Regions from separate parts of the Enterobacter roggenkampii genome, predicted to be linked through region 3. Evidence: predicted binding sites of a transcription regulator. Region 3 holds the regulator's gene; each other region holds the start of a gene.

Region 1 (10,547 bases), 380 kb from region 3:
GAATGGGGCGGGATTTGATCCAGGCGAGGAAGGTGTCCAGCTGATGGTGGTTGACGTCGCGCATCAGCACCGTATTGACTTTGACCTTCTCGAACCCGGCGCTGAACGCCGCGTCGATGCCGTCCATCACCTGGCGGAATTTATCCTGGCCGGTAATGGCGTGAAACTGGCGGGCGTCGAGACTGTCCACGCTGACGTTAATGGCGGTTAAGCCCGCATCGCGCCAGGTGGCCACGTCGCGCGCCATGCGGTAACCGTTGGTGGTCACGGCAATCTGGCGAATGCGGTCGTTTTCACGCACGGCAGCAATGATGTCCGGGAAATCACGGCGCAGAGAGGGTTCACCGCCGGTCAGACGCACTTTTTCGGTGCCGAGCTCAGAGAAGGCGCGCGTGACGCGGCGCACTTCATCCACGGAGAGAAAGCCGTTATTGGTGACGCTGCCCGGTTTGTAGCCGTCGGGCAGGCAGTAGGTGCAACGGAAGTTGCACACATCGGTAATCGACAGACGTAAGTAATAAAACTTACGCGCGAAAGCATCAGTAAGTTGTGAAGCCATGTACACCTTTCCAGATACGGGAGGCACAGTCATTTCTTTCTGTACCCTGGTGGCAAATTCGCCACGGCCAGAGCGCCATATCTTTCGACACAGGCACAAGGGCTAGAGTGTATGTTTTCAGTGTTGAAAACGTGGTTAAGGCGATAGTAGCGCGGAAAGTCTGACAGCGCCATTATCGCTTTTCGCTATATAATTATGTATATAGCGAATCAATCCTGCATTTTCGCTACAGAATACCTAAAAACTGCACTTTCACATTGATATACGTCATTTTGCTTCGGGTGAGGCATCGTCTTTTAGGGGTAGTTAGGTTACTGTTACGCGATCGAACGTGATAAGGAATACGTATGCGCAATCGCACTTTTGCGGATCTTGACCGAGTGGTCGCTCTTGGCGGAGGCCACGGCCTGGGCCGCGTTATGTCCTCTTTGTCGTCACTCGGCTCAAGGCTGACAGGGATAGTGACCACCACCGATAACGGCGGCTCAACCGGGCGGATCAGACGTGCCGAAGGCGGCATTGCCTGGGGCGATATGCGCAACTGCCTGAACCAGTTAATTACCGAGCCGAGCGTCGCGTCGGCGATGTTTGAGTACCGTTTTGGCGGCAATGGCGAACTTTCCGGACATAACCTCGGAAATCTGATGTTAAAGGCGCTGGATCACCTGAGCGTAAGGCCTCTCGAAGCCATCAATCTGATCCGTAACCTGCTCAAAGTGGACGCATTCCTGATCCCGATGTCTGAACAACCGGTCGATTTGATGGCCATCGACGCCGAAGGGCATGAAGTGTACGGCGAGGTGAATATTGACCAGCTTCTGCTGCCGCCCAAAGAGCTGATGACTTACCCGAGCGTGCCGGCGACGCGTGAAGCCGTAGAAGCAATTGGCGATGCGGATTTAATTCTGATCGGCCCGGGCAGCTTTTATACCAGCCTGATGCCGATCCTGCTGGTGAAAGAGCTGGCGCAGGCGCTGCGCCGCACCCCGGCGCCGATGGTCTACATCGGCAATTTAGGGCGTGAGCTGAGTCCGGCCGCGGCGAGCCTGTCGCTGGCGGACAAGCTCGACCTGATGGAGCAGTACGTCGGTAAGAAAATTATCGACGGTGTCGTGGTTGGGCCAAAAGTGGATGTGACAGGGATTGGCGATCGCGTGGTGGTGCAGGAGCCGCTGGAGGCCTCAGACATCAAGTACCGTCACGACCGCCACCTGCTGCGCGAGGCGCTGGAGAAAGCAATTCAGGCTTTGGGTTAACAAAAACCCCGGTGGCGCTGCGCTTACCGGGGTGACAAAAGACGCTAAACCTGTAGGCCCGGTAAGCGCAGCGCCACCGGGCAAAAAACTCACGATGCCGCGATAAACAGATCCCGCAGCTGATGAAGTTGGTCGCGGATCTGCGCCGCCTCTTCGAACTCCAGGTTCTGCGCGTGCTGCATCATCTGCCCTTCCAGCTCGTGGATCTTCTGCTGCAGCGCCTTCGGCGTCAGCACGACGGTATCTTCTTCCACCACTGAACGCGCCTTGCCGCGGCCTTTCGCTTTGGTTTTGGCAATGTTCTGGCCCAGCGCCAGAATATCCACCACCTTCTTGTTCAGCCCCTGCGGGGTAATGCCGTGTTCTTCGTTGTAGCGCTGCTGTTTCTCGCGGCGGCGCTCCGTCTCACCGATCGCTTTCGCCATCGACGGGGTAATTTTGTCACCGTACAGAATCGCTTTACCGTTGACGTTACGCGCGGCGCGGCCGATGGTCTGAATCAGCGAACGCTCGGAACGCAGGAAGCCCTCTTTATCCGCGTCCAGAATCGCCACCAGGGAGACTTCCGGCATATCCAGACCTTCCCGAAGCAGGTTAATCCCCACCAGCACGTCAAACTCGCCCAGACGCAGGTCGCGGATAATCTCCATGCGCTCCACGGTATCGATATCCGAGTGCAGATAACGCACCTTCTCGCCGTGCTCTTCGAGATACTCGGTCAGGTCTTCCGCCATACGCTTGGTGAGCGTGGTCACCAGCACGCGCTCGTTAATGGCGGAACGGGCGCGGATCTCAGAGAGCAGGTCGTCTACCTGCGTCGCCACCGGACGCACCTCGATAATCGGGTCCAGCAGCCCGGTCGGACGCACTACCTGGTCAACCACCTCATCGCCCGATTTTTCCAGCTCGTAGTTGCCCGGCGTGGCCGAGACGTAGATGGTTTGCGGCGCCAGCGCCTCAAACTCTTCAAACTTCATCGGACGGTTATCCAGCGCTGACGGCAGGCGGAATCCGTACTCCACCAGCGTCTCTTTACGCGCCCGGTCGCCGCGGTACATTCCGCCGATCTGCGGGATCGTGACGTGGGATTCGTCGATCACCAGCAAACCGTCTGCTGGCAGGTAATCAAACAGCGTCGGCGGCGGCTCGCCCGGCCCGCGCCCGGAGAGGAAGCGGGAGTAGTTTTCGATGCCGGAGCAGTAGCCCAGCTCGTTCATCATCTCCAGGTCGAACTGGGTACGCTGGCTGAGGCGCTGCTCTTCCAGCAGCTTATTGTTCGCCAGCAGCACCTTGCGGCGCTCGGCCAGCTCCACTTTGATCTCTTCCATCGCCTGCACGATACGCTCGCGCGGCGTCACGTAGTGTGTTTTCGGGTAGATGGTGAAGCGCTGGATCACTGACTCAACGTGTCCGGTCAGCGGGTCGAAGAGCGACAGGCGTTCGACCTCCTCGTCAAACAGCTCAACGCGCAGCGCCATATCGTCCGATTCCGCCGGGAAGATGTCGATCACTTCGCCGCGCACGCGGAACGTACCACGCTGGAAGGCCTGGTCGTTGCGGGTGTACTGCAGCTCCGCCAGACGACGCAAAATCGCGCGCTGGTCGATGATCATCCCCTGCGTCAGGTGCAGCATCATCTTGAGATAGAGATCCGGGTCGCCCAGGCCGTAAATCGCCGAAACAGAGGCCACCACAACCACATCGCGACGCTCCAGCAGCGCCTTAGTGGCCGACAGTCGCATCTGCTCAATGTGTTCGTTCACCGACGCATCTTTCTCGATGAAGGTATCAGAGCTCGGCACATAGGCTTCTGGCTGGTAGTAATCGTAGTAGGAGACGAAATACTCAACGGCGTTTTCCGGGAAGAACTCTTTCATCTCGCCGTAAAGCTGCGCCGCCAGGGTTTTGTTGGGCGCCAGCACCATCGTAGGGCGCTGGAGATCCGCAATCACGTTGGCAATGGTAAAGGTTTTACCCGAGCCGGTAACCCCGAGCAGCGTCTGGTGCGCCAGCCCATCTTCCAGCCCCTCTTCCAGACGACGGATCGCTTCAGGCTGATCGCCAGACGGACGGAAAGCAGAATTCAATTTGAACGGTTTACTCATGGGCGACAACCTGATGACGTTATAAGCGGCAGGTGAATAATTTTACTCCTTGTTGCCAGGAATGCCAGTAAAAAACACTGGATGAAAAACCAGTAGCATGTCAGGATATTTAGCATAGCGCCTGAATGATTAGCGCGATAGCGGCCAAAATTTGGACAGTGGCAACATAAAACACCAGTCAGGTCAGGTTATCCCCAGAACTTTTTCTTTTTTAACATTTGTCAAGCCAGGTAATGATAGTTTTATGGCAACGGGTGACACTTTCATGACGGGAATTGATTTTATCTAACCAATTAAAAAATAAAAGATATTTTCTAAAGCCGCGTTTCGCGTCAATTTGGGCGTAAGCCGCGTATTCTCTCGCTTATCGCGTGTTTTCTAACTCTAATGCACATGGTTATCCACAGGAATAGTGGATAACTGCTTCCAGCCCATACAGACTGGCGCTCTGCAAATTCCCGGATTTTCCCACGAGGCGGCAGCAAAAAATTTTTATAGCTCTTTTTTGCTGATTAACAGTCGCGTCATTCATAACCAACTGACGAGATCTTGCTCACATTTCCATCATTTCTGGCTCTGCACCACAACTCAACACCGTCGGCACCGTCGATGTGCAATCCCCCTTTTTATCCCCCGCGCTTCTGTGACTTATTCCTAAAAAAGACGCTTTTTTAATCACTTTCCGCTTTATGGCAGGGGTTTTGCAGTTTAACAACGAGCCACACCTACACACATTTTTAAGGAGAGAAAGATGTTGAGCCTGCGTGCAGTGAATCAGTTTTACGGAAGTCAACATACGCTATGGAATGTGGATTTAGATTTTCCGCAAGGGATGTGTACAGGCGTCGTTGGCCTGCCGGGGATGGGGAAAACCACCCTCATGAATTGCATCGCCGGGAAAGTGCCCGTCGAAAGCGGCAGCATCATCTGGTATGAGGCGGGCGCGCCGCCGCGCGATTTGCTCAATCCGCCGCCAGAACAGCGTTCCGGGCCGGGAATAGGCTATGTCTCGCAGGACAGGCGGATCTTCTCCCAGCTCACGATTGAGGAGAACCTGCATATCGCCATGCGGGCGACGGGGAAACCGAACCCGGAGGCGAAAAATGACGTTTACGACCTGTTCCCGGCGCTCTATGCCTTGCGACGAACCCGCGCCAACACGCTCTCTCCGGACGACCAGTATCAGCTGGCGCTGGCTAATGCGCTGGTGAACCGCCCTCACCTGCTGATCCTGGATGAACCGCTGCACGGCGCGGGGCACAGCGTTGCCCAGAAGCTGGTGCAGCTGCTGGGGCGCTTAAACCGGGAGTTAGGGATGACGGTGCTGTTAGCCGAGCAGCAGCTGTCGTTTATCCGCCGGGTGGCGGACCGTTTCTGTCTGCTCTATCGCGGGCGTAACGTGGCGCAGGGCCACGTTAACGAACTGGATGACGAGCTTATCGCTCACTGGATGTCGCGGGAAGCAAAACGCTGAGATCGAGATAACGTCCGGTTTCGGCATTTTCCGCGCCCTCAGCCAGCCAGGGAATTTCCCCGAGGCACGGCGCGGGCAGGACGCGCCTGAGCGTCGCCAGATACGCCTGATGGCGTTTACCCGGCGCAACCACGTCGTTGGCTATCCAGCCCGCAAGACGCAGCCCTGCCTGCTGTACGGCCTGTGCGGTCAACATGGCGTGATTGATGCAGCCCAGCTTGACGCCGACGACAAGAATGACCGGAAGCTGCTCGGCCTGCACCCAGTCAGCAAACGTCTGCGTGTCTGAAAGCGGCGTAAACCAGCCGCCGGCCCCTTCCACCAGCACCCAGTCGGCCTGATTTTCCAGCGTCCGCAGTCCGGCAGACAGCACGGCGAAATCAATCGGACGGCCTTCATCGGCGCTGATAATGTGCGGCGAGGTCGGTTCGGCAAAGGTGTACGGATTCACTGCAGAATAGGCGAGTTCACGCGTGCTGTTACGCTGGAGCGCCAGCGCGTCGGTGTTGCGTAACCCTTCCGCCGTCATCTCGCTGCCGGACGCCACGGGCTTATACCCGGCGGTGTTTTTCCCGAGCAGCCGTGCCGCCTGCAGCAATGCCGTGCTGGCAACCGTTTTGCCCACTTCTGTGTCCGTGCCGGTGACAAAATAACGTTCAGTCACGTTCGATAACCCCATGAAAAAGTTGATAGGAGAGCGGGAAATGCCCCCGCTGCTGCGGCCAGGCCAGCTCAAGGCGCTGCAGCTGACCCCGGGTAAGCGGTTTTTTCTCGCGTCCGGTATGCAGGTGCGTGGCGCCGATGCCCTTCAGCGAACGCATGGCGCTGAACGCATCGCTAAAATTGAGCGTGATGGTCTGCACCGTGCTGCGATAGCGCCAGCCTGCCAGCGCCTGCGTCACCTGCTCATGCGATAAAAACCGGTTAGCGTGCGGCTGTTCATCCACCGCTTTCCAGGCCTGATTCAGCTCCGGCAGCGAACTTTCCAGCAGGGTGGTAAAGGCCACCTTCCCGCCCGGCCGCGCCACGCGATAAAGCTCGCGCAGGGCCTGCGGCAGGCTGCTGCACCACTGAACCGCCAGATGGCTCCAGACCAGATCGAACTGCGCGTCCGCCAGCGGGATCGCCTCGATATCGGCCAGCAGATAACGATCTGCCGCCTGCCGCTGGCGTGCCTCTTCCAGCATCCGGGCTGAGAGATCGATAGCCGTCACCTGGCTTCCCGCCCCGCGCCAGTAGCGGCTGTTGCTGCCGGGACCACAGCCGGCGTCCAGCACCTGTGGAAAACCGTTCTCGCCAAGGGCGGCCAGAAGCCCCTGCGCGCTCAGACGCTGCAGCTCATCATGCTGCGTATAGCTCTGCGCGGCGCGGCCGAATGCCGCCGCGATGGCCTGCTTATTCACCGGCATCATGGAGCGCCTCCAGCAACGTCTCAATATCCTGTGCTTCATGCGCCGCCGTCAGGGTTAAGCGCAGCCGCGCCGTGCCCGGTGGTACGGTGGGCGGGCGAATAGCGGTCACCCACATGCCGCGCTGGCGCAGCGCCTGTGCCAGTGCCAGCGCGCGGCCGTTTTCACCGACAATCACCGGCTGAATAGCGCTCTGCGAATCGGTGCTGCGAAAGGGCAGCGCCGCGAGTCCCTGACGGAAGCGGGCGATATGCTCTGCCAGCCGCTGGCGACGCTCATCCCCTTCCGCGCTGCGTATCACCGCCAGCGACGCTGACAGCGCCACGGCCTGCGCCGGAGGCATGCTGGTGCTGTAAATCAGGTGTCGGGCAAACTGCAGCAGATAGTCGGCGACGGGTTCGCTGCACAGCACGGCGGCGCCGCTGACGCCAAAGCCTTTGCCGAAGGTGACAATCAGCAGCTCCGGCTTCACGTTTTGCTGGTATGCGCTCCCGCGCCCTTCGTCGCCCATCACGCCAGTGCCGTGGGCATCGTCCACCAGCAGCCAGGCATGCTGCCGCTTTGCGGCCTCGTGCAGCGCGGCAAGCGGCGCGCTGTCGCCGTCCATGCTGAACACCCCTTCCGTGACCGCCAGCTGTTGTCCGTCGCAGGGTTTATCCAGCAGCGCAGCAAGCTGCCCCGCATCGTTATGGGCAAAACGCCGCAGCTGCGCCGGGCTTAAATTTGCCGCCTCCAGCAGGGAGGCGTGGCTCAGGCGGTCGGCGACAATGCGATCGTCCTTGCCCATCAGGGCCGTGATGACCGCCTGGTTGGCGGCAAACCCAGAGATAAACAGCAGCGCGCGCGGGTAGCCCAGCCAGTCGGCAAGCGCCTCTTCCAGCGCCTGATGCGCCGTGGTGTATCCGCTGACGTGTCCCGATCCGCCGCTGCCCACGCCAAACCGCTCCGCGCCCTGCTGCCAGGCGCGGATAATGGCCGGATGCTGGCTCAGCCCGAGATAGTCGTTGCTGGAGAAATTGCAGAACTGCTGGCCTTCACGGGTAAGAAAACGGCCCGCGCCGTTTTCCACCACCCTGCGAACGCGAAATGCCTCTGCCGCCCGACGCTCGTCGAGCGCAGAGTTGATACGTGCCTGCCAGGTCATACGGCTGCCGCGTTGTAGAACTGGTCGGTGTCGGCGTTAAAAATCTGCTGCTCCAGCTGCTGCTGTTGCTCGTTATCGCCCGTCAGCACCTCGGTCTGGTGCGGGTTCAGCCCCAGCTTGCGGAACAGCTGAACGTCTTTGTCCTCTTCCGGGTTCGGCGTGGTCAGCAGCTTGCAGCCGTAGAAGATGGAGTTGGCCCCGGCCATAAAGCACATCGCCTGGGTCTGCTCGTTCATCTGCTCGCGGCCCGCTGAGAGGCGAACGTAAGACGTTGGCATCATGATGCGCGCCACCGCGATGGTGCGGATAAAATCAAACGCATCCACGTCCTCGTTATCCGCCAGCGGCGTACCCTTGACCTTCACCAGCATGTTGATCGGCACGCTTTCCGGCGGGGTCGGCAGGTTCGCCAGCTGCAGCAGCAGGCCCGCGCGGTCTTTCACCGTCTCGCCTAAGCCCACGATGCCGCCGGAGCAGACCTTGATCCCCGCGTCACGCACTTTATCCAGCGTATCCAGACGCTCCTGGTAGGTACGCGTGGTGATGATGTTGCCGTAAAATTCCGGCGAGGTGTCGAGGTTGTGGTTGTAGTAATCCAGCCCCGCCGCCGAGAGGCGCTGCGCCTGCTCCTCGTTGAGCGTGCCGAGCGTCATACAGGCTTCGAGGCCCATCTCCTTCACGCCCTTCACCATCTGCTCCAGATACGGCATGTCGCGATCGTGCGGGTTCTTCCACGCCGCGCCCATGCAGAAGCGGGTCGAGCCGGCGTTTTTCGCCTTGCGCGCGGAGTCGAGGACCTGCTCGACCTCCATCAGGCGCTCTGACTCCAGGCCGGTTTTGTAGCGCGCGCTCTGCGGGCAATATTTGCAGTCTTCGGGGCAGGCGCCGGTCTTGATCGACAGCAGCGTGCTGACCTGAACATGGCGGGGATCGAAGTGCTGACGATGCACCTGTTGGGCTTCGAACATCAGCTCAAGGAAAGGTTTGTTGAATAATTCAGTAACTTGCGACATCGTCCAGCGTGCGTGGTGAGCCATCGGGCTTCTCCAAAGGGTTTTGTTAATTTTCGGTTCGGTTTATACTCGTAAACCTAAAACTTTTCAAAATGGTTTACAAGTCGATTATGACCCAGGACGATCTCGCCTTCGACAAGCAGCATATCTGGCACCCTTACACCTCCACCACCCGCCCCCTTCCCGTCTATCCGGTGGCCTCCGCCCACGGCTGCGAGCTGCACCTCGCCAGCGGCGAGCGGCTCGTTGACGGGATGTCCTCCTGGTGGGCGGCCATTCACGGGTACAACCACCCGCGCCTGAACGCGGCGATGAAGACGCAGATTGACCAGATGTCGCACGTGATGTTTGGCGGGATCACCCATCAGCCCGCGGTGGATTTATGCCGCCGTCTGGTGGCGATGACGCCTGACTCGCTGGAGTGCGTGTTCCTGGCGGATTCCGGCTCCGTGGCGGTGGAAGTGGCGATGAAAATGGCGCTGCAGTACTGGCACGCCAAAGGCGAAGCGCGCCAGCGTTTCCTCACCTTCCGCAACGGCTATCACGGGGATACCTTCGGGGCGATGTCGGTCTGCGATCCGGACAACTCCATGCACAGCCTGTGGAAGGGGTATCTGCCGGAAAACCTGTTTGCCCCTGCCCCACAGAGCCGCTTCGACGGCGAGTGGAACGAGATGGACATGGTCGGCTTCGCGCGGCTGATGGCGGCGCATCGCCATGAGATCGCCGCCGTCATTCTTGAGCCGATCGTGCAGGGCGCGGGCGGAATGCGGATGTACCATCCGGAATGGCTGAGGCGTATTCGCAAGATGTGCGACCGCGAGGGCATTCTGCTGATTGCCGATGAGATCGCCACCGGCTTTGGCCGCACCGGCAAGCTGTTTGCCTGCGAACATGCGGGCATTGCGCCGGATATTCTGTGCCTCGGTAAAGCGTTGACCGGCGGCACCATGACGCTCTCCGCCACGCTCACGACCCGCCAGGTGGCCGACACCATCAGCGACGGTGAAGCCGGCTGCTTTATGCACGGCCCGACGTTTATGGGTAACCCGCTGGCCTGCGCCGTGGCGAGTGAAAGCCTTGCGATTCTGGAGAGCGGCGAGTGGCAGACGCAGGTTGCGGCGATAGAAGCGCAGCTGAAAGCGGAATTGAGCGCCGCCTCGGGCGCGAATTTCGTGGCGGACGTGCGCGTGCTGGGCGCCATTGGGGTGATTGAAACCACCCATCCGGTGAATATGGCGGCGCTGCAGCGCTTCTTCGTGGACCAGGGCGTGTGGGTCCGGCCTTTCGGCAAGCTTATCTATCTGATGCCGCCGTACAGCATCACGCCAGAGCAGCTTCGAAAATTAACCGACGCGGTTGTAACAGCCGTTAACATTCCCGCGCATTTCACGATTTAACCCAATGCATTACACTTGCTGAACGAGCGATCAACGAGGGTAAACCGTATGAAAATCATCAGTAAAGATCTGCGCGACGGCGAAAAGCTGCCGGAACGGCACGTTTTCAACGGCATGGGGTATCAGGGCGATAACATCTCCCCGCACCTGGCGTGGGACGAGGTTCCGGCAGGCACCAAAAGCTTTG
Region 2 (10,547 bases), 1.8 Mb from region 3:
AGCGCCTCGTAGTGAGCGTAAACCACGCCCTGCGCCGCGTCGTCACGATAATAACGATCGCAAACCGCGTGCAGACAAACCAGCAGCAAAAGCCCCGCGTGCGCCTCGTGAAGAGCCGCGCCATACGCCGGTTTCTGACATCAACGCCCTGAGCGTAGGTCAGGCACTGAAGGTAAAAGCGGGTAACAATGCTATGGACGCCACCGTACTGGAAATCACCAAAGATGGCGTTCGTGTACAGCTGACTTCTGGTATGTCAATGATTGTACGCGCAGAACACTTGTTGTTCTGAAACGGAGGCCAAGCCTGGCATGAACACTTTTTTTAAGCTCACCGCGCTGGCGGGCCTGTTTGCTATAACAGGTCACGCCTTTGCAGTGGACGATATCACGCGTGTTGATCAAATTCCGGTACTCAAGGAAGAGACGCAGCACGCGACGGTGAGCGAGCGCGTGACCTCACGTTTCACCCGTTCGCACTATCGTCAGTTCGATCTCGATCAGGCCTTTTCGGCCAAAATCTTTGACCGCTATCTGAACTTGCTGGATTACAGCCATAACGTTTTGCTCGCCAGCGATGTCGAGCAGTTCGCTAAGCGGAAATCCGAGGTGGGTGACGAGTTGCGTTCAGGCAAGCTGGATCTCTTCTACGATCTCTACAACCTGTCGCAAAAGCGCCGCTTCGAACGCTATCAGTACGCGCTGAAAGTGCTGGAACGTCCGATGGACTTCACCGGCAACGACACCTTCAATCTGGACCGCAGCAAAGCGCCCTGGCCAAAAGATGAAGCCGAGCTGAATGCGCTGTGGGACGGCAAAGTGAAATACGACGAGCTGAGCCTTAAGCTCACCGGCAAAGACGAAAAAGAGATCCGTGACACGCTGACGCGTCGTTACAAATTTGCCATTCGTCGCCTGGCACAGACCAACAGTGAGGATGTTTTCTCACTGGCCATGACGGCCTTTGCGCACGAAATCGATCCGCACACAAACTATCTCTCACCTCGCAACACCGAGCAGTTTAATACCGAAATGAGCCTGTCTCTGGAAGGTATCGGCGCGGTGCTACAGATGGACGATGATTATACGGTGATCAATTCGATGGTCGCGGGTGGTCCGGCATCCAAAAGCAAAGCCATTAGCGTAGGCGATCGCATTGTGGGTGTGGGACAAACCGGCCAGAACATGGTCGATGTGATCGGCTGGCGTCTTGATGACGTGGTTGCGCTGATCAAAGGTCCGAAGGGCAGCAAGGTTCGTCTGGAAATTCTGCCAGCCGGAAAAGGCACCAAAACCCGTATCGTTACCCTGACCCGTGAGCGTATCCGTCTGGAAGACCGCGCGGTGAAAATGTCGGTGAAAACCGTGGGTAAAGAGAAGGTGGGTGTCCTGGATATTCCTGGCTTCTACGTCGGGTTGACTGACGATGTGAAAGTTCAGCTGCAGAAACTTGAAAAGCAGAACGTCAGCAGCATCATCATCGACCTGCGCAGTAACGGCGGCGGGGCGCTGACGGAAGCGGTTTCACTCTCTGGCCTGTTCATCCCATCTGGCCCGGTGGTTCAGGTGCGCGATAACAACGGTAAAGTGCGCGAAGATGCGGACAATGACGGTGTGGTCTACTACAAAGGCCCGCTGGTGGTTCTCGTTGACCGCTTCAGCGCTTCCGCGTCTGAGATCTTTGCCGCAGCCATGCAGGACTATGGCCGCGCGCTGATCGTCGGTGAGCCAACCTTCGGTAAAGGCACCGTTCAGCAGTACCGCTCTCTGAATCGGATTTACGATCAGATGCTGCGTCCGGAATGGCCTGCACTGGGCTCGGTTCAGTACACCATTCAGAAATTCTACCGCGTAAACGGCGGCAGTACGCAGCGTAAGGGTGTCACGCCGGACATCATCATGCCGACAGGCACCCAGGAGACGGAAACCGGCGAGAAGTTTGAAGATAACGCGTTGCCGTGGGACAGCATCAATGCCGCGACCTACGTGAAAGCGGGTGATATGACGCAATTTGGCCCTGAGCTGCTGAAGGCGCATAACGACCGCATCGCGAAAGATCCGGAGTTCCAGTACATCATGAAGGATATTGCCCGATTCAATGCCCTGAAGGATAAGCGGAATATTGTTTCTCTGAACTACGCGCAGCGTGAAAAAGAGAACAACGAAGACGATGCAACCCGCCTGGCGCGTATCAACGATCGCTTCAAGCGTGAAGGCAAGCCTCTGCTCAAGAAACTGGACGATCTGCCAAAAGATTACCAGGAGCCGGATCCGTATCTCGACGAGACGGTGCATATCGCGCTCGACCTGGCAAATCAGGAAAAAGAGAAACCTGCCGTACAGCCCGCTCCGGCAAAATAACCTCCCAACAGGCACAAGAGATTGTGCCTGTTTCTTTTTGTACTTTATCCTTCCGTCAGCCAGATTTTCAATTGTGTAAAGTTGTGTCTTTCTGGTGACTTACGCCCTCAGGATGCTTGAAAATAGCCGCAATACCCATACGATGTGGGTAATCGCATAGTGCGTTTTGTTAAACTGAGGTAAAAAGAAAATTATGATGCGAATCGCGCTCTTCCTGCTCACCAACCTGGCGGTGATGGTGGTTTTCGGGCTCGTGCTAAGCCTGACAGGAATTCAGTCGAGCAGCGTTCAGGGTCTGTTGATTATGGCGCTGCTGTTTGGTTTTGGTGGCTCGTTCATCTCCCTGCTGATGTCGAAGTGGATGGCACTGAAATCGGTAGGGGGTGAGGTTATTGAACAGCCGCGTAACGATATGGAACAGTGGCTGATGAATACAGTGGCTCAGCAGTCCCGTCAGGCCGGGATCGCCATGCCGCAGGTGGCCATTTACCATGCTCCGGACATCAACGCGTTCGCCACGGGTGCCCGCCGCGATGCGTCACTGGTCGCTGTTAGCACCGGACTGCTGCAGAACATGAGCCGTGACGAAGCCGAAGCGGTTATCGCCCACGAAATCAGCCATATCGCAAACGGTGACATGGTGACCATGACCCTGATTCAGGGCGTGGTAAACACCTTCGTGATCTTTATCTCCCGTATTCTGGCGCAGATTGCCGCTGGCTTCATGGGCGGCAACCGTGACGAAGGCGAAGAGAGCAACGGCAACCCGCTGATCTATTTTGCCGTGTCGATGGTGCTGGAACTGGTATTCGGTATTCTGGCGAGCATCATCACGATGTGGTTCTCCCGCCACCGTGAATTCCACGCGGATGCCGGTTCTGCGAAGCTGGTGGGTCGCGAGAAGATGATTGCCGCGCTGCAGCGTCTGAAAACCTCCTACGAGCCGCAGGAAGCGAACAGCATGATGGCCTTCTGCATTAACGGTAAATCCAAATCGCTGAGCGAGCTGTTTATGTCTCACCCGCCGCTGGATAAACGTATTGAAGCGCTGCGCAGTGGGGAATACCTGAAGTAACGCAACAAAACACAATAAGCCGGGCAGGAGAACACTCCGCCCGGCTTTTTTTATGCCTGAACCCTGGGCTGGGTCACCCGCAGGCCGCTGACGATAGCCGCGAGGGTGGCAAGTACACCGGCGGTGAGGAGGGCAACATGGTTGCCGTTCTGGCCTGCGAGGTTAAACATCAGGGCGACCAGCGCTGCACCGGTGCTTTGCCCAAGCAGACGCGCGGTTCCCAACATGCCGCTGGCCCCTCCGCTACGATGTCGCGGTGCTGAGGTGATAATGGTGTGGTTATTGGGGGACTGGAACAGCCCAAACCCCGCGCCGCAGAGGATCATGCGCCAGATAATGTCCAGATCGGAAGGCGACGAGGGCAGCAATGCCAGTGCGAAAAGGCCTGTCGCCATCACCGCCAGCCCCAGCGCCCCGAGTAAACCGGCATGAACGCGTTCAATTAAGTAACCTGCCAGCGGGGCCATCACCATGGTCGCCAGCGGCCAGGGGGTGAGCAGCAGTCCGGTCTCCACTTCTGACCGGCCTACCACGCTCTGCAGAAAGAAGGGCAGAGAAACCAGAGCCAGCATCTGGGCGCAAAACGAGCAGACGGACGTGCAAATGGAGAGTGAAAAGAGAGGAATACGCAGCAGATCAACGGGCAGCAAAGGCGCGGGGAGGGTGAGCTGGCGGCGAACAAAGAAGAAGCCGATCGCCAGCAGGGCGATGAGCTCAGCGCCGGTAAGCATCAGCGATTGTCCCTGCGCAAAGCCGCTCAGCGCCGTAATCAGCAGGCCGAAGGTCAGGGCATTCATCACCGCGCTCGCCACGTCGAAGCGCGGCATACTGCTTTTGGGGCCGTTAGCGGGAAGAAAGCGCAGGGCAAAGAAGATAGCGACGATACCCAGCGGCACGTTAATGGCGAACAGCCATTGCCATGACGCGACGGAAAGGATCGCTGCCGCAATGGTTGGCCCGGCGGCAGAAGAGACGGCCACAATAAACGAGTTTATCCCCATCCCGCGCCCCAGATGGCGCTGGGGATAAATCAAGCGGATCAGCGCCGTGTTTACGCTCATGAGCGCCGCGCCGCCAAAACCCTGCGCAATACGCGCTAGCGTCAGGGTATGCAGTGAATCTGAAAGGGCGCAGAACAGGGAGGTAAACGTGAAAACCACCAGGCCACACTGATACACCCGGCGGTAACCGAACATATCGCCCAGGAAAGAGAACGAGAGCAGTGAAACCACAATCGCAATCTGGTAGGCGTTAACAATCCAAATCGAACTGGCGGGTGAGGCATGCAGGTCGCTGGCGATGGTTGGCAGGGCAACGTTGGCAATCGCGCCGTCAAGGACGGCCATGGAGATACCGATAATGATGGTCGCTATTGCGCCATACCGCTGGGGTAAGGGCAGACCATCGGAAAGATTCTTGTCCATCAGGAGTAAAAAGCTCAGCGTGAAATTATTCTCAGGGTAACTATTTTAGCATTGTTACAGCCGCGATATGTCGCAGATTTGTAACGAAGTAAACGCGGATTGATTGCAGCTGACATGACGGGAACTTATAATAAAAACCAGTTCTGATTTTTATAAAACACTCGCTATGAGGTGGTAAATGGCTATTGCGGATTTGGATAAACAACCAGATTCTGTTTCTTCCGTGCTGAAGGTGTTTGGCATCTTACAGGCGCTTGGAGAAGAGCGTGAAATAGGTATTACAGAGCTGTCGCAGCGCGTGATGATGTCAAAAAGCACCGTTTATCGCTTTTTGCAAACCATGAAATCATTGGGTTACGTTGCGCAGGAAGGCGAATCTGAAAAATATTCTCTGACGCTGAAGCTGTTTGAATTAGGTGCGCGTGCGCTACAAAATGTTGACCTGATCCGCAGCGCGGACATTCAGATGCGTGAAATCTCTCGCCTGACCAAAGAGACCATTCATCTCGGTGCGCTGGATGAAGACAGCATCGTTTACATTCATAAAATCGACTCCATGTACAATCTGCGCATGTATTCGCGCATTGGGCGCCGCAACCCGCTCTACAGTACCGCGATTGGTAAGGTTCTGCTGGCGTGGCGCGATCGCGAGGAAGTGGAGCAGATCCTCGAAGGCGTGGAATACAAGCGCAGCACGGAACGAACCATTACCAGTACGGAAGCGCTGCTGACGGTGCTCGACCGCGTGCGCGAGCAAGGGTATGGCGAAGATAACGAAGAGCAGGAAGAGGGGCTGCGCTGTATCGGCGTCCCGGTATTTGACCGCTTTGGGGTGGTGATTGCGGGCTTAAGTATCTCTTTCCCAACCTTACGCTTCTCCGAAGAGCGTCTGCATGAGTATGTGACTATTCTGCACACTGCCGCACGTAAAATTTCTGAACAGATGGGCTATCACGACTACCCGTTTTAATCCCTGCTGAAATGAAAAAACGCCGCATCTGATGCGGCGTTTTTTATGCCTCATGAACCTGGCTGATTAGCCGTTATCAATCACGACGGATGTTTTACGCAGTACAGGACATTGGGTTAAGCCAATGATCCCGCTGTCAGTATGCAGATACTGGGCGGTGCTCATTCCTTGTGCGGTTAGGTATTTACACTGAATGCCTAACCCGGCTGCGTTTTCTGTGCTCCCCACAAGCACACCATAGCCCGTTAACAGAAGGCCAATCCAGACAAGGGCCAGTGCAATAATTGTTCGAATGATGAATCGCATTATTACCTCTTTTATCGTTGTTATCGTAATGCTAGCGTAACGTGTTTACGCAATGAAACAAGTGCAGCATTCTTAAAAACCGCGATGGAGGCGCAGTTAGCCCTTGTTTAAGATAAGCGTGATAATCTCGTTACATCAGGTCCTTAGACGGAGTGTGGAGTGAAAAAAATACGCTGGGTAATTCTGATTATCGTACTGATAGCGTGCGTGGTGTTATGGACGCAGACGATCAATGTGATGTGCGATCAGGATGTACAGTTTTTTAGCGGCGTTTGCGCAATCAACAAATTTATTCCGTGGTAATACACATTTTTTCTCAACGTGATTTCCTTCCTTCACGCCAGTGGTAAAATAGACGTTTTTATTGAGGTGGTGAAATGGGTGAGTTACTGAATTCAGGGCTGCTGAATATGGCATCCCTGATGATTTCTTTGGTGGTTCTGCTTGTGGGGCTGGTCATCTGGTTTTTCGTGAATCGGGCCAGTTCGCGTACAAATGAGCAGATCGAACTGCTGGAAGCGCTGCTCGATCAGCAAAAACGCCAGAATGCATTGCTACGCCGTCTTTGCGAGGCTAACGAACCGGAAGAGAAAGACGCGCCGAAAGACGCGGTCGCTGAAGATAACAAAGACGAAGACGACTTTATCCGCCTGGTGGCTGAGCGTTAATCTTTTTAGTCCTGGGAGGTGGCTGTGGTCTGGAAAAATCCCTGGTATGACCCCTCCCTGAAACATCATACCCCGAACGGCTTTCGTAATACCCTTCCTGTCGGACATCAACCCGGTGACCTTGAACGTTGGCGTAAAGCGCGCAAAGAGGCCGGTTTACCGAAGCCGCCCGCGCTGGGTTATGACGATTTCATCCGCCAGTGGTGGCAACCCGTTGAGCTTGCGGCATCTCATGAAGATGGGGTGTGGTGGCTCGGACATGCGAGTGTGTTGCTGCACCTGGACGGCAATATCATCCTTACCGATCCGGTGTTTTCACGACGTGCTTCTCCGCTGCCTTTCCTGGGACCACAGCGCAAAACGCCTCCCGTACTGTCTGTCGAGCAACTTCATCAGCTTGATGCGGTTGTCATCTCCCATAATCATTACGATCATCTTGATGACGCAACCATTCGCAGAATCCTCAAGCGCTTTCCCGACGTCTGTTGTTTCGTTCCGTTGGGCCTGGCCGACTGGTTTCGTCGCCGGGGAGCAAAACGCGTGGTCGAACTCGACTGGTGGCAGAGTTTCACCTGGCAGGGGATGACGCTGACCGCCGTGCCGGCACAGCACTGGAGCATGCGCACGCCATGGAACCGCAATCGTTCCTTATGGTGCGGCTGGGTGATGGAAGGACGGCATCACCGTTTCTGGTTCAGCGGTGATACCGGCTATTCGCCTGAGCTGTTGTTGATTCCTGAACGCCTGGGCCAGATAGATGCCGCCGCGTTGCCGATTGGTGCCTATGCCCCACGATGGTTCATGGCTGTTCATCATATGGATCCGCAATCAGCGGTGGCATTGTGGCAGCAGTTGGGTTGCCCTCTGGCGTTTCCCATTCACTGGGGCGTGTTTGAACTGGCAGATGAAGCTTTAGATGAACCTGTGCAGGAGTTAACTGACGCGCTCGATAATTTAGCACCAGTTAATCATTCTTTCAGGATACTGAAAATTGGTGAATATTTATCCTTCTAAACGAAGCGATAAATTGTTGCATATATTCTTGATGTAAACGCGCCTGGGAATGTTTTATTTTTATCGAAACGTTTTGCTTGCCTTCTTTTGATGCAGAGTCATAAAAATTTCATTATTTTGGTGCATAACGCTGTTTATTCGCTGGTGCATTTTAATACAGATGGAAGCGGGTTTTTAACAGTGTTTTTTCTCTGAAACAATTTGGTCGCGTTACAATGATTTAAGCATAACTTTTCACAAATTGTTCTAACTCAATCAGGGGGAAAGATTTCTTTTCCTGGTTGCTGGACGGTTCGTAATGAATGAGCTATGTTAAAAAAGTCTTAGATTACAGCGGTTGTGCAAGCAATGCTGGGTCTTTGTTACGCAGCAGGGCTGTCTGTACGCGATGCGCATAATTGTGCAAAACCTGACAGGCACTGTTCGAATTTGTGCGGCGGATCGAGACATGTTTAAAAATGGCTTGCCATATTAAACATAGTGTGTGATAACACGTTTTGGGTCAAACGAGGTACAGTTCTGTTTATGTGTGGCATTTTCAGTAAAGAAGTCCTGAGTAAACACGTTGTCGTTGAATACCGCTTCTCTGCCGAACCTTATATTAGTGCCTCATGCAGTAATGTCTCAGTTTTATCTCAGTTAATGCCTGCGGGCTAAGAAAACACTCTAAGGAATTTTGCAAAATGGCAAAGATTAAAGGTCAAGTTAAGTGGTTCAACGAGTCTAAAGGTTTTGGTTTCATTACTCCTGCTGACGGCAGCAAAGACGTGTTCGTACACTTCTCTGCAATCCAGGGTAACGGCTTCAAAACTCTGGCTGAAGGCCAGAACGTTGAGTTCGAAATTCAGGACGGCCAGAAAGGCCCAGCTGCAGTTAACGTAACTGCTATCTGATCGAACCGCTGCTGACTGAAGTGCCCGGCACTTCACTCTCAGACATAAAGCCTCGCCTGTCGCGGGGCTTTTTTATGTCCCTTATCTTTCAAAATATTACCATCCACGGTCTTGTTAGTAACTTGTTGCAAAGCTGCGAGGTTAGTAGCACTGTTTTGCCACCCTAAACCCATCTTTTCCCGTTAAATCAGTGCGTTGTTTTACAGTCCTGGGGTTCAGGTGAAGAAGAAATCGATAGCGACCGTCGGAAATTTCACGCCGGCGCGTTTTGTGCTGCTCTGTTTAGCTATTTTTTGTAGTCTGGCTTTTCTGCTGGGTCGCGTTGCCTGGCTGCAAATCATTAAGCCTGACAATCTGGTGAAGCAGGAAGATATGCGATCCCTCCGCCAGCTGGCGATTGATGCGCCGCGCGGCATGATAATGGATCGCGAGGGCCGCCCTCTGGCAGTGAGCGTGCCTGTCCAGGCCGTCTGGGCCGATCCTAAGACGGTGCTGGCAAAAGGGGGCGTCAACCTTGATGAGCGCTGGCAGGCGCTGGCCAGCGCGCTGCATCTCTCCCTCGGCACGCTCTCGGCACGCATCAACGCCAACCCGCAGGGTCGTTTTATTTACCTTGCCCGCCAGGTCGATCCGGCACAGGCAAAGTGGATCGATAAACTGAATCTGCCCGGCATCAATTTACGCGACGAGTCCCGCCGTTTTTATCCTGCTGGCCATGTGGCAGCGAACCTGATTGGTTTCACCAATATTGACGGGCAGGGCATTGAAGGTGTGGAAAAGAGCTTCAACGCCCAACTCACCGGCAAGCCGGGCGTGCGTCAGGTGAGGGAAGATCGCTATGGGCGCGTGGTTGAAAACCTGACTGAAATCGCGCCCTCACCGGCGCATAACATTCAGTTAAGTATTGACGAGCGGCTGCAAACCATCACCGAAGATGCGCTCGACAATGCCGTGGCCTGGAACAAGGCCGAGTCGGGGGCATCGGTATTAATTGATATCCCAACCGGGGAAATACTCGCGATGGCGAGCTATCCGGATTTCAATCCCAATAATCGGGAAGGCGCGACGATAAATGATTTCCGCAACCGCGCGATCAGCGATACGTTCGAACCCGGTTCGACCGTCAAGCCGCTGGTGCTGATGACGGCCCTGCAGCAGGGCCTGGTCCAGCCGGACAGCGTGATTGACACCCATCCGTATACCCTTGACGGGCATCGCATTCGCGACGTGGGCTATTACCCTGAGCTGACGATGACCGGGATCCTGCAAAAATCGAGCGACACCGGCGTTTCCCGGCTTTCTCTGGCGATGCCCGTTCAGCACCTTATTGATACCTATCGAAACTTTGGTTTTGGCACCAATACGGGGCTTGGCTTAACGGGGGAAAGTTCAGGGCTGTTGCCACAGCGTAAATACTGGAGCCAGCTCGATCGCGCGACCTTTGCCTTCGGCTACGGGCTGATGGTCACGCCGCTCCAGCTGGCCCACGTCTACGCCACGATTGGCGGGTTCGGGCTTGAGCGTCCTCTCTCCATCACCCGCATCGATCCCCCCGTTATCGGGCACCGCGTCATGCCGGAAGAGATTGCGCACGAAGTGGAGCACATGATGGAGAGCGTTGCGCTGCCGGGCGGCGGTGGCGTTAAGGCTGCCGTGCGTGATTACCGGGTGGCGGTGAAAACCGGCACGGCGAAGAAAATTGACGATAGCGGGAAGTATGTCGATAAATACGTCGCCTACACCGCGGGCGTTGCGCCTGCCAGCAATCCGCGTTTTGCTCTGGTGGTGGTGATTAACGATCCGCAAAATGGGGCCTACTACGGCGGTGCCGTCTCCG
Region 3 (10,547 bases):
TTTACGGGCGCAGACGATGATTTGACCCGTGCTGCTGGCGTGGGTCAGTGCATCGCTTTGTGAACCCATTGGCGGAACCCAACCGGTTTTCGCCATATCCTGGCTACCGCAAGGGGAAAAGGTATAAGCGGCTAACTGTTTTTCCATCTCTTCTGCACGCAGCGAAACGTCGCGGCTGAGACGGTAAACCATCAAATTTTTGAACCACAGCATGATAATTTCCACGGCCTTGTCGTTAAATCAGCGGGCATGATAACGAATTGTCGCATCGCTTGCATTGCTAATCGGGAAGCGTGCTTCTACTCTGTTGATAATCAAAATAATGAGGAGAGTCTTGTGCGTATTGGGATCGATTTGGGCGGCACCAAAACAGAAGTCATCGCACTGAGCGAGCAGGGGGAGCAGCTGTTTCGCCATCGTCTGCCAACGCCGCGCGATGATTATCACCAGACTATCGAGACGATTGCCAGGCTGGTCGAGATGGCCGAGCAGGCGACAGGGCAAACCGGCAGCGTCGGGATGGGGATACCGGGGTCGATCTCGCCGTATACCGGCGTGGTTAAAAATGCCAACTCCACCTGGCTCAACGGTCAGCCGTTTGATAAAGATTTAAGCGCGCGCCTGAAGCGGGAAGTGCGTCTGGCCAACGACGCCAACTGCCTGGCGGTCTCTGAGGCCATCGACGGCGCGGCGGCCGGTGCCCAGACCGTGTTTGCCGTGATCATCGGCACCGGCTGCGGTGCGGGCGTAGCGTTCGGCGGGCGCGCCCATACCGGCGGTAACGGCACCGCGGGCGAGTGGGGGCACAACCCGCTGCCGTGGATGGATGAAGACGAACTCAAATACCGCACCGAAGTGCCGTGCTACTGCGGAAAACAGGGCTGTATTGAGACCTTTATCTCCGGTACCGGTTTTGCAACCGATTACCACCGCCTGAGCGGCCAGCCGCTCAAGGGAAATGAGATCATGCGTCTGGTCGAAGCGCAGGATCCGGTGGCGGAGCTGGCCCTGAGCCGCTATGAAATGCGGCTGGCGAAATCCCTGGCGCACGTGGTGAATATTCTCGACCCAGACGTAATTGTGCTGGGCGGCGGCATGAGCAACGTCGACCGGCTGTACGCCACGGTGCCGAACCTGGTGAAGCAGTGGGTCTTCGGCGGCGAGTGTGAAACGCCGATCCGCAAAGCCGTCCACGGGGACTCCAGCGGCGTGCGCGGCGCGGCGTGGCTGTGGCCAGAATAAACGGCTCTGTAAGCCCGGTAAGCGAAGCGCCAGCGGGCGAATTCAGGCAGCCACAATAAAAAAGCCGGGTGGCGGCTACGCCTTACCCGGCCTACATGTGGAGTGGACCTTTACTGCACGGCAAATTCTTTATCCAGCTTGCTATACCCCAGCCCGTTAATTTTCTTCACTTTGATCTGCACCGGAATACGCTCTTTCATCGCCTCTACGTGGCTGATCACGCCAATGGTTTTCCCGGTGGCGTTCAGCGCGTCGAGCGCATCCAGCGCGGTATCCAGCGTCTCACTGTCGAGCGTGCCGAACCCTTCATCCAGGAACAGGGAATCGATCCGCGTTTTATGACTCACCAGATCGGAAAGCGCCAGCGCCAGCGCCAGGCTGACCAGGAAGCTCTCGCCGCCGGAGAGGGTACGGGTATCGCGGACCGCATCCGCCTGCCACGTATCCACCACTTCCAGCTCCAGCGCGTCGCTGGCCTTACGTTGCAATAAGTAACGTCCGTGCAGGCGGTTAAGCTGCTGGTTAGCAAGCCAGACAAGATTGTCCAGCGTCAGCCCCTGGGCGAACTTACGGAACTTGTCGCCGGTGCTGGAGCCGATCAGCGCGTTCAGATAACCCCAGTCATCCGCCTGGCGCGCGGCCTCTTCAATTTGCTGCATCAACGCCAGCTGGTGCTGCCGGTTATCGCTGTCCTGCTTAAGCTGCTGGCGGATCTCCCCCTGATGCGTGGTGTTCTCGCGCAGCTGTTGCGCCAGCTGCTGCAGCTGGCTTTGCAGCGTGGCGGCATCGGCGTCGAGCCCTTCCGGCCGCAGTGCCAGATGAGACTGCAGCTGCTGGTTCGCTTGCCCGGACAGCGCCGCGGCCTGCTGGATCTGGTTTTCCAGCGACTGTTTCAGCTGTTCAAGGTGGCGAATAGCATCGTCATCCAGCAGCGCGGCAAGAAACGCGTCCAGGTCGGCAAAGCAGCTCGCCGAGCGCGCCGCGGTGAACTGCGTCTGCGACTGCTGCAGGCGCTCTCGCTCCAGCGCTTCCTGCTGCTGTTGCGCGGTCAGCTGGCTTTGCAGCGACACGCACTCGTCGTGGATGGTGCGCCAGTTATCAGGAATAACCGGTTCGGCGTCTTCGCTGTTCGCTGCCGGAAGCGCGTCGAGCAGCGGCTTCAGGGCGTTTATGCGTTCCTGAAGCACGCCGTGCTGCGTTTGCTTCTCCTGCCACTGCGCGAATTCAGCTTCACGGGCCTGAAGCCAGGCGGCTTCCTGACCCTCTTCAGGTGCGTTAAGCGAGAGCGCGAGCAGGGCATGTTCCAGCGCCTGCCGCGTGGCCGCCAGCTGCTGCTGATACTGCCGCTCCTGCGCGTCCTGTTCGTTGAGCTGGTTCTGCAGGGTGAGACGCTGACTGAGCTGATAAAGCTGGCGCTCGTACTGTTCCTGTTCGTTCAGCCATGGCGCGATATCGTCCTGAATATTCAAGGTAATGTTCAGGGACGTGCAGGCTGCCACCCACTCTTTAGTGAGCGCTTGCTCTTCCTGAGAAAGCGTCTTCGCGTCGTCTGTCTCGCGCTGGATCTGCTGAGTCAGGGCATTGACCTGTCCCAGCACCAGCAGGCCTTCCTCTTTAAGGGCGACGACCTCTTTTTCCAGGGCATCACGGCGGCGCTGGTTATCCGTCAGCTCAAGCGACTGATATTGCTCAACGGCGGGATGTTCGCAGGAACCGCACAGCGGGCAGGGTTTACCCGCCTCAAGCTGCGAACGGTAATGCTCCAGCTTCTTGATTGTTGCTTCGGTTTCGCACAGGGCTTTCAGGTCGAGATAGTGCTGGTTTTTTTCTTTGTACTGCTGGCGGCGCAGCGTCAGCGTTTCATTGAGTTTATTTTGTTCGGCCTGCGCCTTCTGAACGCTTTCACCGCTCTGGCGCAGGCGCTTTTGCAGCGGCTGATAGCGGGCATGCAGCGACGTCAGCTGCTGGCGCAGCGTGCGGGACCTGGACTGCTGCTCCATGGCCGCACTGACCTCATCCGCCGTCAGCGTCAGCGCGTTTTCCGGCATCGCAGCCAGCCTGTTGCGTAATTCACCTATCCGCGCAGCAAGCGAGGCTAACTGCGTTTTATCACGGTTAAGCTGAGAGAACTGGGCGCGCCAGCCTGCAATCTCCTGGCCCAGCAGACGATAACGTTCGTGCTCCGTCAGCCACTGCGCCAGCGCCGTCAGTTCGGCCTGTAGCTGCTCGTGGTTACGCAGAGCGGTATTGCGAATACGTGAACGCAGCGCGGTTCTGGCTTGTAAGCGAGTATTTACTTCGATAATTCGCTGCTGCGTTTGTGCCAGACGCGCGGTTTGCTCCTGCTGATGCTCCCAGAGCGGGCGAAGCTGGGCGGCGGGCAGAGCGAGCTGGAGCTTTGCCAGCTCAGGCGCAGCGTCCGTCAGCGCCTGTTGCGCCTGCTGCTGCATTGCGGCGACGCGCTGTTGCTCGTGCGCAAGCTCATCATGGCGCGTAAGCCACTGAAAATGTTTCTGTTGGTTTTGCTGCTGTTCCAGCAGGGTTTTCTCTGCGTCAGTAAGTGACTGCAAACTTTGCTGTAACTGCTGCTGTTGTTCTTCGCTCAACAGCACGACGCCCGCCGCCTGCGCCTCGCACTTTTCAAGCACGCTGCGGGCCGCTTTGTGTTTCTCAAACACCATGGCGGAAATCTGACCGTAGATTTCGGTGCCGGTCAGCTCTTCCAGCAGCTCGGCGCGATCGCTCGGCTTGGCATTAAGGAAGGCGGCAAACTGCCCCTGAGAGAGCAGCATCGAGCGGGTAAAGCGCCCGTAGTCCAGCCCGGTGAGCGCGGCGGTTTGCTCCAGCTTATCCGTCACTTTGTCGGCCAGAATTTTGCCATCTTCGCAGCGCGCCAGCTCCACGCGCGGCGCCTGCAGGTTACCGTCCGGCTGGTTGCGCGCCCGGTTCTGGCTCCAGAAGGCGCGATAGGCGGTGCCTTTTACCTCGAACTCCACTTCCGCCAGACATTCGGCGGTGTCGCGGGTCATCAGGTCATTTTGCGCCTGGGAGACTTTATTCAGGCGCGGCGTTTCGTGATAAAGCGCCAGACAGATGGCGTCGAGCAGGGTGGTTTTACCTGCCCCGGTTGCGCCGGTGATGGCAAACAGCCCGTTGCTGGCAAACGGCTCAGCGGTAAAGTCAATTTTCCACTCGCCCTTGAGGGAGTTGAGATTTTTCAGGCGCAGGCTCAGAATTTTCATGCGTTTTCTTCCTCATCATTGAGCGCATGCAGGGTATGGCTGAACAGTTCGCTGAGCCTTGCGCGCTTCGCATCGTCAATCTCCTCCTGTGAGAGCCTGCGTTCAAATACCTCTTCGACCCCCAGTTCACTGAGCGTTTCGCGTTGAGCGCTTAGCAGAATTTTCTCGCGCTGCTCGCGGCTGCGGCGCACCAGCAAGACCTCTACCGGCAGGTCTTCGGTCAGCGCCTGGATTTTCCGCTGCATATCGTGCAGGTAGTCGTCGGTGGTGATTTCGATGTCCAGCCAGATGGGGGGATCTTGCTCGACGCCGCGCCACTGCTCCAGCTGGGCGGTGATGGCATCGAGATCGCCTTTCAGCACCGCCAGTGGCTGGGTAACGGGCACCTCCAGCGTGTCGACGGCGCTGAGTTTTCCGTCGGAGAAGGTCACCAGATGTACGGATTTGGCTTTGCCCGTTTCGTCAAAGCTGAGCGAAAGGGGCGAGCCGCAGTAGCGGATGTGCTCGCAGCCGCCGACGATCTGCGCCCGGTGGATGTGTCCGAGCGCAATGTAGTCGGCTGGCGGGAAGTGCTGCGCCGGAAAGGCATCCAGCGTGCCGATATAGATGTCACGCACGGCGTCACTTTTACTGGCCCCGACGGTGGTGAGGTGCCCGGTCGCAATCACCGGAATCGGCTGGTCACCGCGCAGGGCACAGGCTTCGGCGTGCTGCTGGCGGTAATAGTCGGCGATCGCCTGTAACAAATGCTGCTGCTTTTCCGCGCCCGACAGCCCCGCCTGGCTTTGCACGATGTCGCGCGGACGCAAAAAGGGAATCGGACACAGTACCGCCCCGGGCGACCCGTCGCGCTTTTTCAGGATCTGCGGGGCGTGCCCGGCGCTGGCGACGACGGTGGTATTGAGAAACGCCAGGATGTCGCGGGATTCGTTAAGCGTCGCGACGGAATCATGGTTGCCGGCGACAATCACCAGATGACAGCCGGTTTGCTGCAGATTCACCACGAAGCGGTTGTACAGCTCACGCGCATAGCTCGGCGGCGAGCCGGTATCAAAAATATCTCCCGCCACGATAATCGCGTCCACCTCATGCGTCCGGGCCGTTTCCAGCAGCCAGTTCAGGAACGCTTCATGTTCAGCCGCACGGCTTTTGCTGTAAAAATTTTGACCCAGATGCCAGTCCGAGGTGTGAAGTATGCGCATAGCTGATCCGTGGCAAAAAAGAGAAAGCAGGATTATAAACGTTCAGAGAAGGGAAAATAACCGCTGTAATAAAACAACAGTTTGCCATTTATAGTGGTACTGTTTTTCATAAATCTGTCATAAATCTGACGCATAATGGCGCCGAATTACAAACTTGTAACGTAAATAAGATAAGACAGGGCAAAGTATGGCGAGACGTATTCTGGTCGTAGAAGATGAAGCTCCAATTCGTGAAATGGTGTGCTTCGTGCTCGAGCAAAACGGCTTCCAGCCGGTTGAAGCGGAAGATTATGACAGCGCAGTGAACCAGCTGAATGAACCCTGGCCCGATCTGATTCTGCTGGACTGGATGCTGCCCGGCGGCTCCGGACTGCAGTTTATCAAACACCTGAAGCGTGAAGCGCTGACCCGCGACATCCCGGTTGTGATGCTTACGGCGCGCGGAGAAGAAGAGGATCGTGTGCGCGGTCTGGAGACCGGCGCGGACGATTACATTACCAAACCGTTCTCCCCCAAAGAGCTGGTGGCCCGCATTAAAGCCGTGATGCGCCGTATTTCGCCGATGGCGGTGGAAGAGGTGATTGAGATGCAGGGGCTGAGCCTTGATCCGACTTCTCACCGCGTGATGACCGGTGAAAATCCCCTCGACATGGGGCCTACCGAATTTAAACTTCTGCACTTCTTTATGACCCACCCGGAACGCGTGTACAGCCGCGAGCAGTTGCTGAATAACGTCTGGGGAACTAACGTGTATGTCGAAGACCGGACGGTTGACGTACATATCCGCCGCCTGCGAAAAGCGCTGGAACTGAGCGGCCACGATCGCATGGTGCAGACGGTCCGCGGCACGGGTTATCGTTTTTCTACCCGTTTCTGAACAATGACAGGAGTGTGACGCGTGCTGGAACGTCTGTCATGGAAAAGGCTCGTCTTTGAACTGATCTTATGCTGTATTCCGGCCTTCATTCTGGGGGCCTTTCTTGGACATCTGCCGTGGTTTCTGCTGGCGTCGGTCACCGGGCTGCTGATCTGGCATTTCTGGAACCTGCTGCGCCTCTCCTGGTGGCTGTGGGTTGACCGAAGCATGACGCCGCCGCCCGGAAGCGGCAGCTGGGAGCCGCTGCTGTACGGTCTGCACCAGATGCAGATGCGAAATAAAAAGCGCCGCCGCGAGCTGGGAAGCCTGATTAAGCGTTTTCGCAGCGGTGCGGAGTCGCTACCGGATGCGGTCATTCTGACCACCGAAGAAGGGACGATCTTCTGGTGTAACGGCCTGGCGCAGCAGCTGCTGGGCCTGCGCTGGCCGGACGATAATGGCCAGAATATCCTCAACCTTCTGCGTTATCCCGAGTTTACGCTGTACCTGAAAAAGCGTGATTTTACCCGTCCGCACAATCTCAAGCTCAATAACGGTCGCCATCTGGAGATCCGCGTGATGCCCTACAGCGATAAGCAGTGGCTGATGGTGGCGCGCGATGTCACCCAGATGCACCAGCTGGAAGGGGCGCGCCGCAACTTCTTCGCCAACGTCAGTCACGAATTGCGTACCCCGCTGACCGTGCTTCAAGGCTACCTGGAGATGATGCAGGAGCAAACGCTGGAAGGTGCGCCGCGTGAAAAAGCGCTGCACACCATGCGCGAGCAAACGCACCGGATGGAAGGCCTGGTGAAGCAGCTGCTGACGCTCTCGAAGATTGAAGCGGCACCCACGCTCGCGCTGAATGACACCATCGATGTGCCGATGATGCTGCGGGTCGTGGAGCGTGAAGCGCAGACGTTAAGCCACAAAAAGCATCACCTGACCTTTGAGGTCGACAACACGCTTAAGGTGCTGGGCAGCGAAGATGAACTGCGTAGCGCTATCTCAAACCTGGTGTATAACGCGGTAAACCATACGCCGGAAGGAACGGAGATCGTGGTGCGCTGGCAGCATATCCCAACGGGGGCCGAGTTTAGCGTGGAGGACAACGGGCCGGGGATCGCGCCGGAGCATATTCCGCGTCTGACCGAGCGCTTCTATCGCGTGGATAAAGCGCGATCGCGGCAGACGGGCGGAAGCGGCCTGGGGCTGGCGATTGTGAAACACGCGGTGAATCACCATGAAAGCCGTCTCGATATTCAGAGTACCCTGGGTAAAGGAACCCGCTTCAGCTTCGTGATCCCGGAACGATTAATTGCCAAAAAGATCGCCTGACGGCAGGTGTGTCATTTTACCTTTCCACGGGTCAGCCATCGCTGGCCCGTTTGCTTTGCAGTCAAGCGAAACGCGTGTGAATTTTATACGGCTGGCTGTTTTTTGTTCGCATGATTAGCCATGGGTTTTTCTTATAATTAGCGTATTGTGCTGGAGTGTATTTTCATGCTGGCATATTGTTCTGGTTTTACGATCCCACCTTGCCTTTAAACGTTATAAGCGTTTAAATTGCCCCCCAGATACTGTCAGACCGACTGTATTTGCGTGGTAAATCGAAAAACTATTCTTCTCCACGCCAGGACGGGAGCATATCCCGCTAAAATTGAGCAAATTTTCGGCTGTATCGTCCCGTCAGGGGCAGCGAAAATCTCAATGTTTTCAACACCACATCCACAGGCAGTAAGGTTTTATGACCCATCACTTAAAATCGCGTGACATCATCGCGCTGGGCTTTATGACATTTGCGCTGTTCGTTGGCGCAGGCAACATCATTTTCCCTCCAATGGTTGGCTTACAGGCGGGTGAACACGTCTGGACCGCCGCGTTTGGTTTCCTGATTACTGCCGTGGGTCTGCCGGTGCTGACCGTCATCGCGCTGGCGAAAGTCGGCGGCGGTGTGGATAGCCTCAGCACCCCGATTGGCAAAGTGGCGGGCGTTCTGCTGGCAACCGTATGCTATCTGGCCGTGGGTCCGCTGTTTGCCACCCCGCGTACCGCGACCGTTTCCTTTGAAGTGGGTATTGCTCCGCTGACCGGTGACGGCGCGATGCCGCTGTTCATCTACAGCCTGATCTACTTCGCTATCGTGATTCTGGTTTCCCTCTATCCGGGCAAGCTGCTGGATACCGTGGGTAACTTCCTGGCTCCGCTGAAAATTGTGGCGCTGATTGTTCTGGCGGTGGCGGCTATCGTCTGGCCTGCAGGCCCGATTAGCGACGCGATGGACGCCTATAAAAACGCCGCGTTCTCTAACGGCTTTGTGAACGGCTACCTGACGATGGATACGCTGGGCGCGATGGTGTTTGGTATCGTTATCGTTAACGCCGCGCGTTCCCGCGGTGTGACCGAAGCGCGTCTGCTGACCCGCTACACCATCTGGGCTGGCCTGATGGCCGGTGTAGGCCTGACGCTGCTGTATCTGGCTCTGTTCCGCCTGGGCTCCGATAGCGCGATGCTGGTCGACCAGAACGCCAACGGTGCGGCTATCCTGCACGCCTATGTCCAGCACACCTTCGGTGGTGCAGGCAGTATGCTGCTGGCGGCGCTCATCTTCCTGGCCTGCCTGGTTACCGCGGTTGGCCTGACCTGCGCCTGTGCTGAGTTCTTTGCGCAGTACCTGCCGCTCTCTTACCGCACCCTGGTGTTTATCCTTGGTATCTTCTCCATGGCGGTATCCAACCTCGGTCTGAGCCACCTGATTCAGGTCTCTATTCCGGTACTGACGGCGATCTATCCGCCGTGCATCGTGCTGGTGGTGCTGAGCTTCACCCGCCCGTGGTGGAACAACTCCTCACGAATTATTGCGCCAGCCATGTTTATCAGCCTGATTTTTGGTATCCTTGACGGGATTAAAGCATCAGCGTTCGCTGAAATTCTGCCAGCCTGGACACAGCGTCTGCCGCTGTCCGAGCAGGGTCTGGCCTGGCTGATGCCTACCGTTGTTGCACTGGTTCTGGCGGTTATCTGGGATCGTGCTGCAGGGCGTCAGGTCGCATCGAACGCCCATTAATCAACGGCAACAAACTGTTTAACCACGGGGCTTAAGGCCCCGTGGTTTTTTGTTTTTTTCGTGTTGAATGGCAAGATTTAAATGGAAAGCACTAACAAACTTAAACGTGGATTGAGCACGCGCCACATCCGCTTTATGGCGCTGGGCTCTGCTATTGGCACCGGTCTTTTTTATGGCTCGGCAGATGCCATCAAAATGGCCGGTCCAAGCGTGCTGCTGGCGTACATCATCGGCGGCGTGGCGGCGTATATCATCATGCGCGCCCTCGGCGAAATGTCGGTTCATAACCCCTCCGCCAGCTCCTTCTCGCGCTACGCGCAGGAAAACCTCGGCCCGCTGGCCGGGTTTATCACCGGCTGGACCTACTGCTTCGAAATCCTGATCGTGGCAATAGCCGACGTGACGGCGTTTGGCATCTATATGGGCGTCTGGTTCCCGGCGGTGCCGCACTGGATTTGGGTGCTGAGCGTGGTGCTGATCATTTGCGCCGTCAACCTGATGAGCGTGAAGGTGTTCGGCGAGCTGGAGTTCTGGTTCTCCTTCTTCAAGGTCGCCACCATTATCATCATGATTGTGGCCGGTTTCGGGATCATCATCTGGGGGATTGGCAACGGCGGGCAGCCGACCGGGATCCATAACCTCTGGAGCAACGGTGGCTTCTTCAGCAACGGCTGGCTCGGCATGGTGATGTCGCTGCAGATGGTGATGTTCGCCTACGGCGGTATCGAGATTATCGGTATTACTGCTGGGGAAGCGAAAGACCCGGAGAAATCCATTCCGCGCGCCATCAACTCGGTGCCGATGCGTATTCTGGTGTTTTATGTGGGTACGCTGTTCGTGATCATGTCCATTTACCCGTGGAATCAGGTGGGTACCAACGGTAGCCCGTTTGTCCTGACCTTCCAGCATATGGGCATTGCCTTTGCGGCTAGCATTCT

Evidence for each region. Region 3 encodes PhoB, which activates phosphate uptake and scavenging genes when phosphate is short. Its sites were predicted from a motif close to CTGTCATAAAACTGNCNNAT; they were not measured.
Region 1: a site for PhoB is predicted at 4,152-4,171, ahead of uvrB (excinuclease ABC subunit UvrB). Genes of this name have one in related genera too.
Region 2: a site for PhoB is predicted at 4,927-4,946, ahead of kdgR (DNA-binding transcriptional regulator KdgR). Genes of this name have one in related genera too.

Annotation. Positions count from the first base shown of each region.
Region 1 covers NZ_CP017184.1:1,355,012-1,365,558, reverse strand. Annotated here, with positions in the region: gene moaA (GTP 3',8-cyclase MoaA) at 1-559, opposite strand, end outside; molybdenum cofactor riboswitch at 547-681, opposite strand; gene yvcK (uridine diphosphate-N-acetylglucosamine-binding protein YvcK) at 907-1,815, shown strand; gene uvrB (excinuclease ABC subunit UvrB) at 1,905-3,920, opposite strand; gene BFV67_RS06310 (ABC transporter ATP-binding protein) at 4,672-5,394, shown strand; gene bioD (dethiobiotin synthase) at 5,357-6,058, opposite strand; gene bioC (malonyl-ACP O-methyltransferase BioC) at 6,051-6,806, opposite strand; gene bioF (8-amino-7-oxononanoate synthase) at 6,790-7,947, opposite strand; gene bioB (biotin synthase BioB) at 7,944-8,984, opposite strand; gene bioA (adenosylmethionine--8-amino-7-oxononanoate transaminase) at 9,071-10,360, shown strand; gene BFV67_RS06280 (kinase inhibitor) at 10,409-10,547, shown strand, end outside.
Region 2 covers NZ_CP017184.1:2,795,727-2,806,273, reverse strand. Annotated here, with positions in the region: gene proQ (RNA chaperone ProQ) at 1-292, shown strand, start outside; gene prc (carboxy terminal-processing peptidase) at 312-2,360, shown strand; gene htpX (protease HtpX) at 2,554-3,435, shown strand; gene BFV67_RS13180 (MFS transporter) at 3,486-4,859, opposite strand; gene kdgR (DNA-binding transcriptional regulator KdgR) at 5,038-5,829, shown strand; gene BFV67_RS13170 (YobH family protein) at 5,896-6,135, opposite strand; gene mgrB (PhoP/PhoQ regulatory lipoprotein MgrB) at 6,295-6,438, shown strand; gene BFV67_RS13160 (YebO family protein) at 6,513-6,803, shown strand; gene BFV67_RS13155 (MBL fold metallo-hydrolase) at 6,828-7,817, shown strand; partial or broken gene BFV67_RS13150 (DUF2627 domain-containing protein) at 8,343-8,487, shown strand; gene cspE (transcription antiterminator/RNA stability regulator CspE) at 8,501-8,710, shown strand; gene ftsI (peptidoglycan glycosyltransferase FtsI) at 8,930-10,547, shown strand, end outside.
Region 3 covers NZ_CP017184.1:970,019-980,565, forward strand. Annotated here, with positions in the region: gene rdgC (recombination-associated protein RdgC) at 1-213, opposite strand, end outside; gene mak (fructokinase) at 337-1,242, shown strand; gene sbcC (exonuclease subunit SbcC) at 1,353-4,484, opposite strand; gene sbcD (exonuclease subunit SbcD) at 4,481-5,686, opposite strand; gene phoB (phosphate response regulator transcription factor PhoB) at 5,874-6,563, shown strand; gene phoR (phosphate regulon sensor histidine kinase PhoR) at 6,585-7,880, shown strand; gene brnQ (branched-chain amino acid transporter carrier protein BrnQ) at 8,290-9,609, shown strand; gene proY (proline-specific permease ProY) at 9,691-10,547, shown strand, end outside.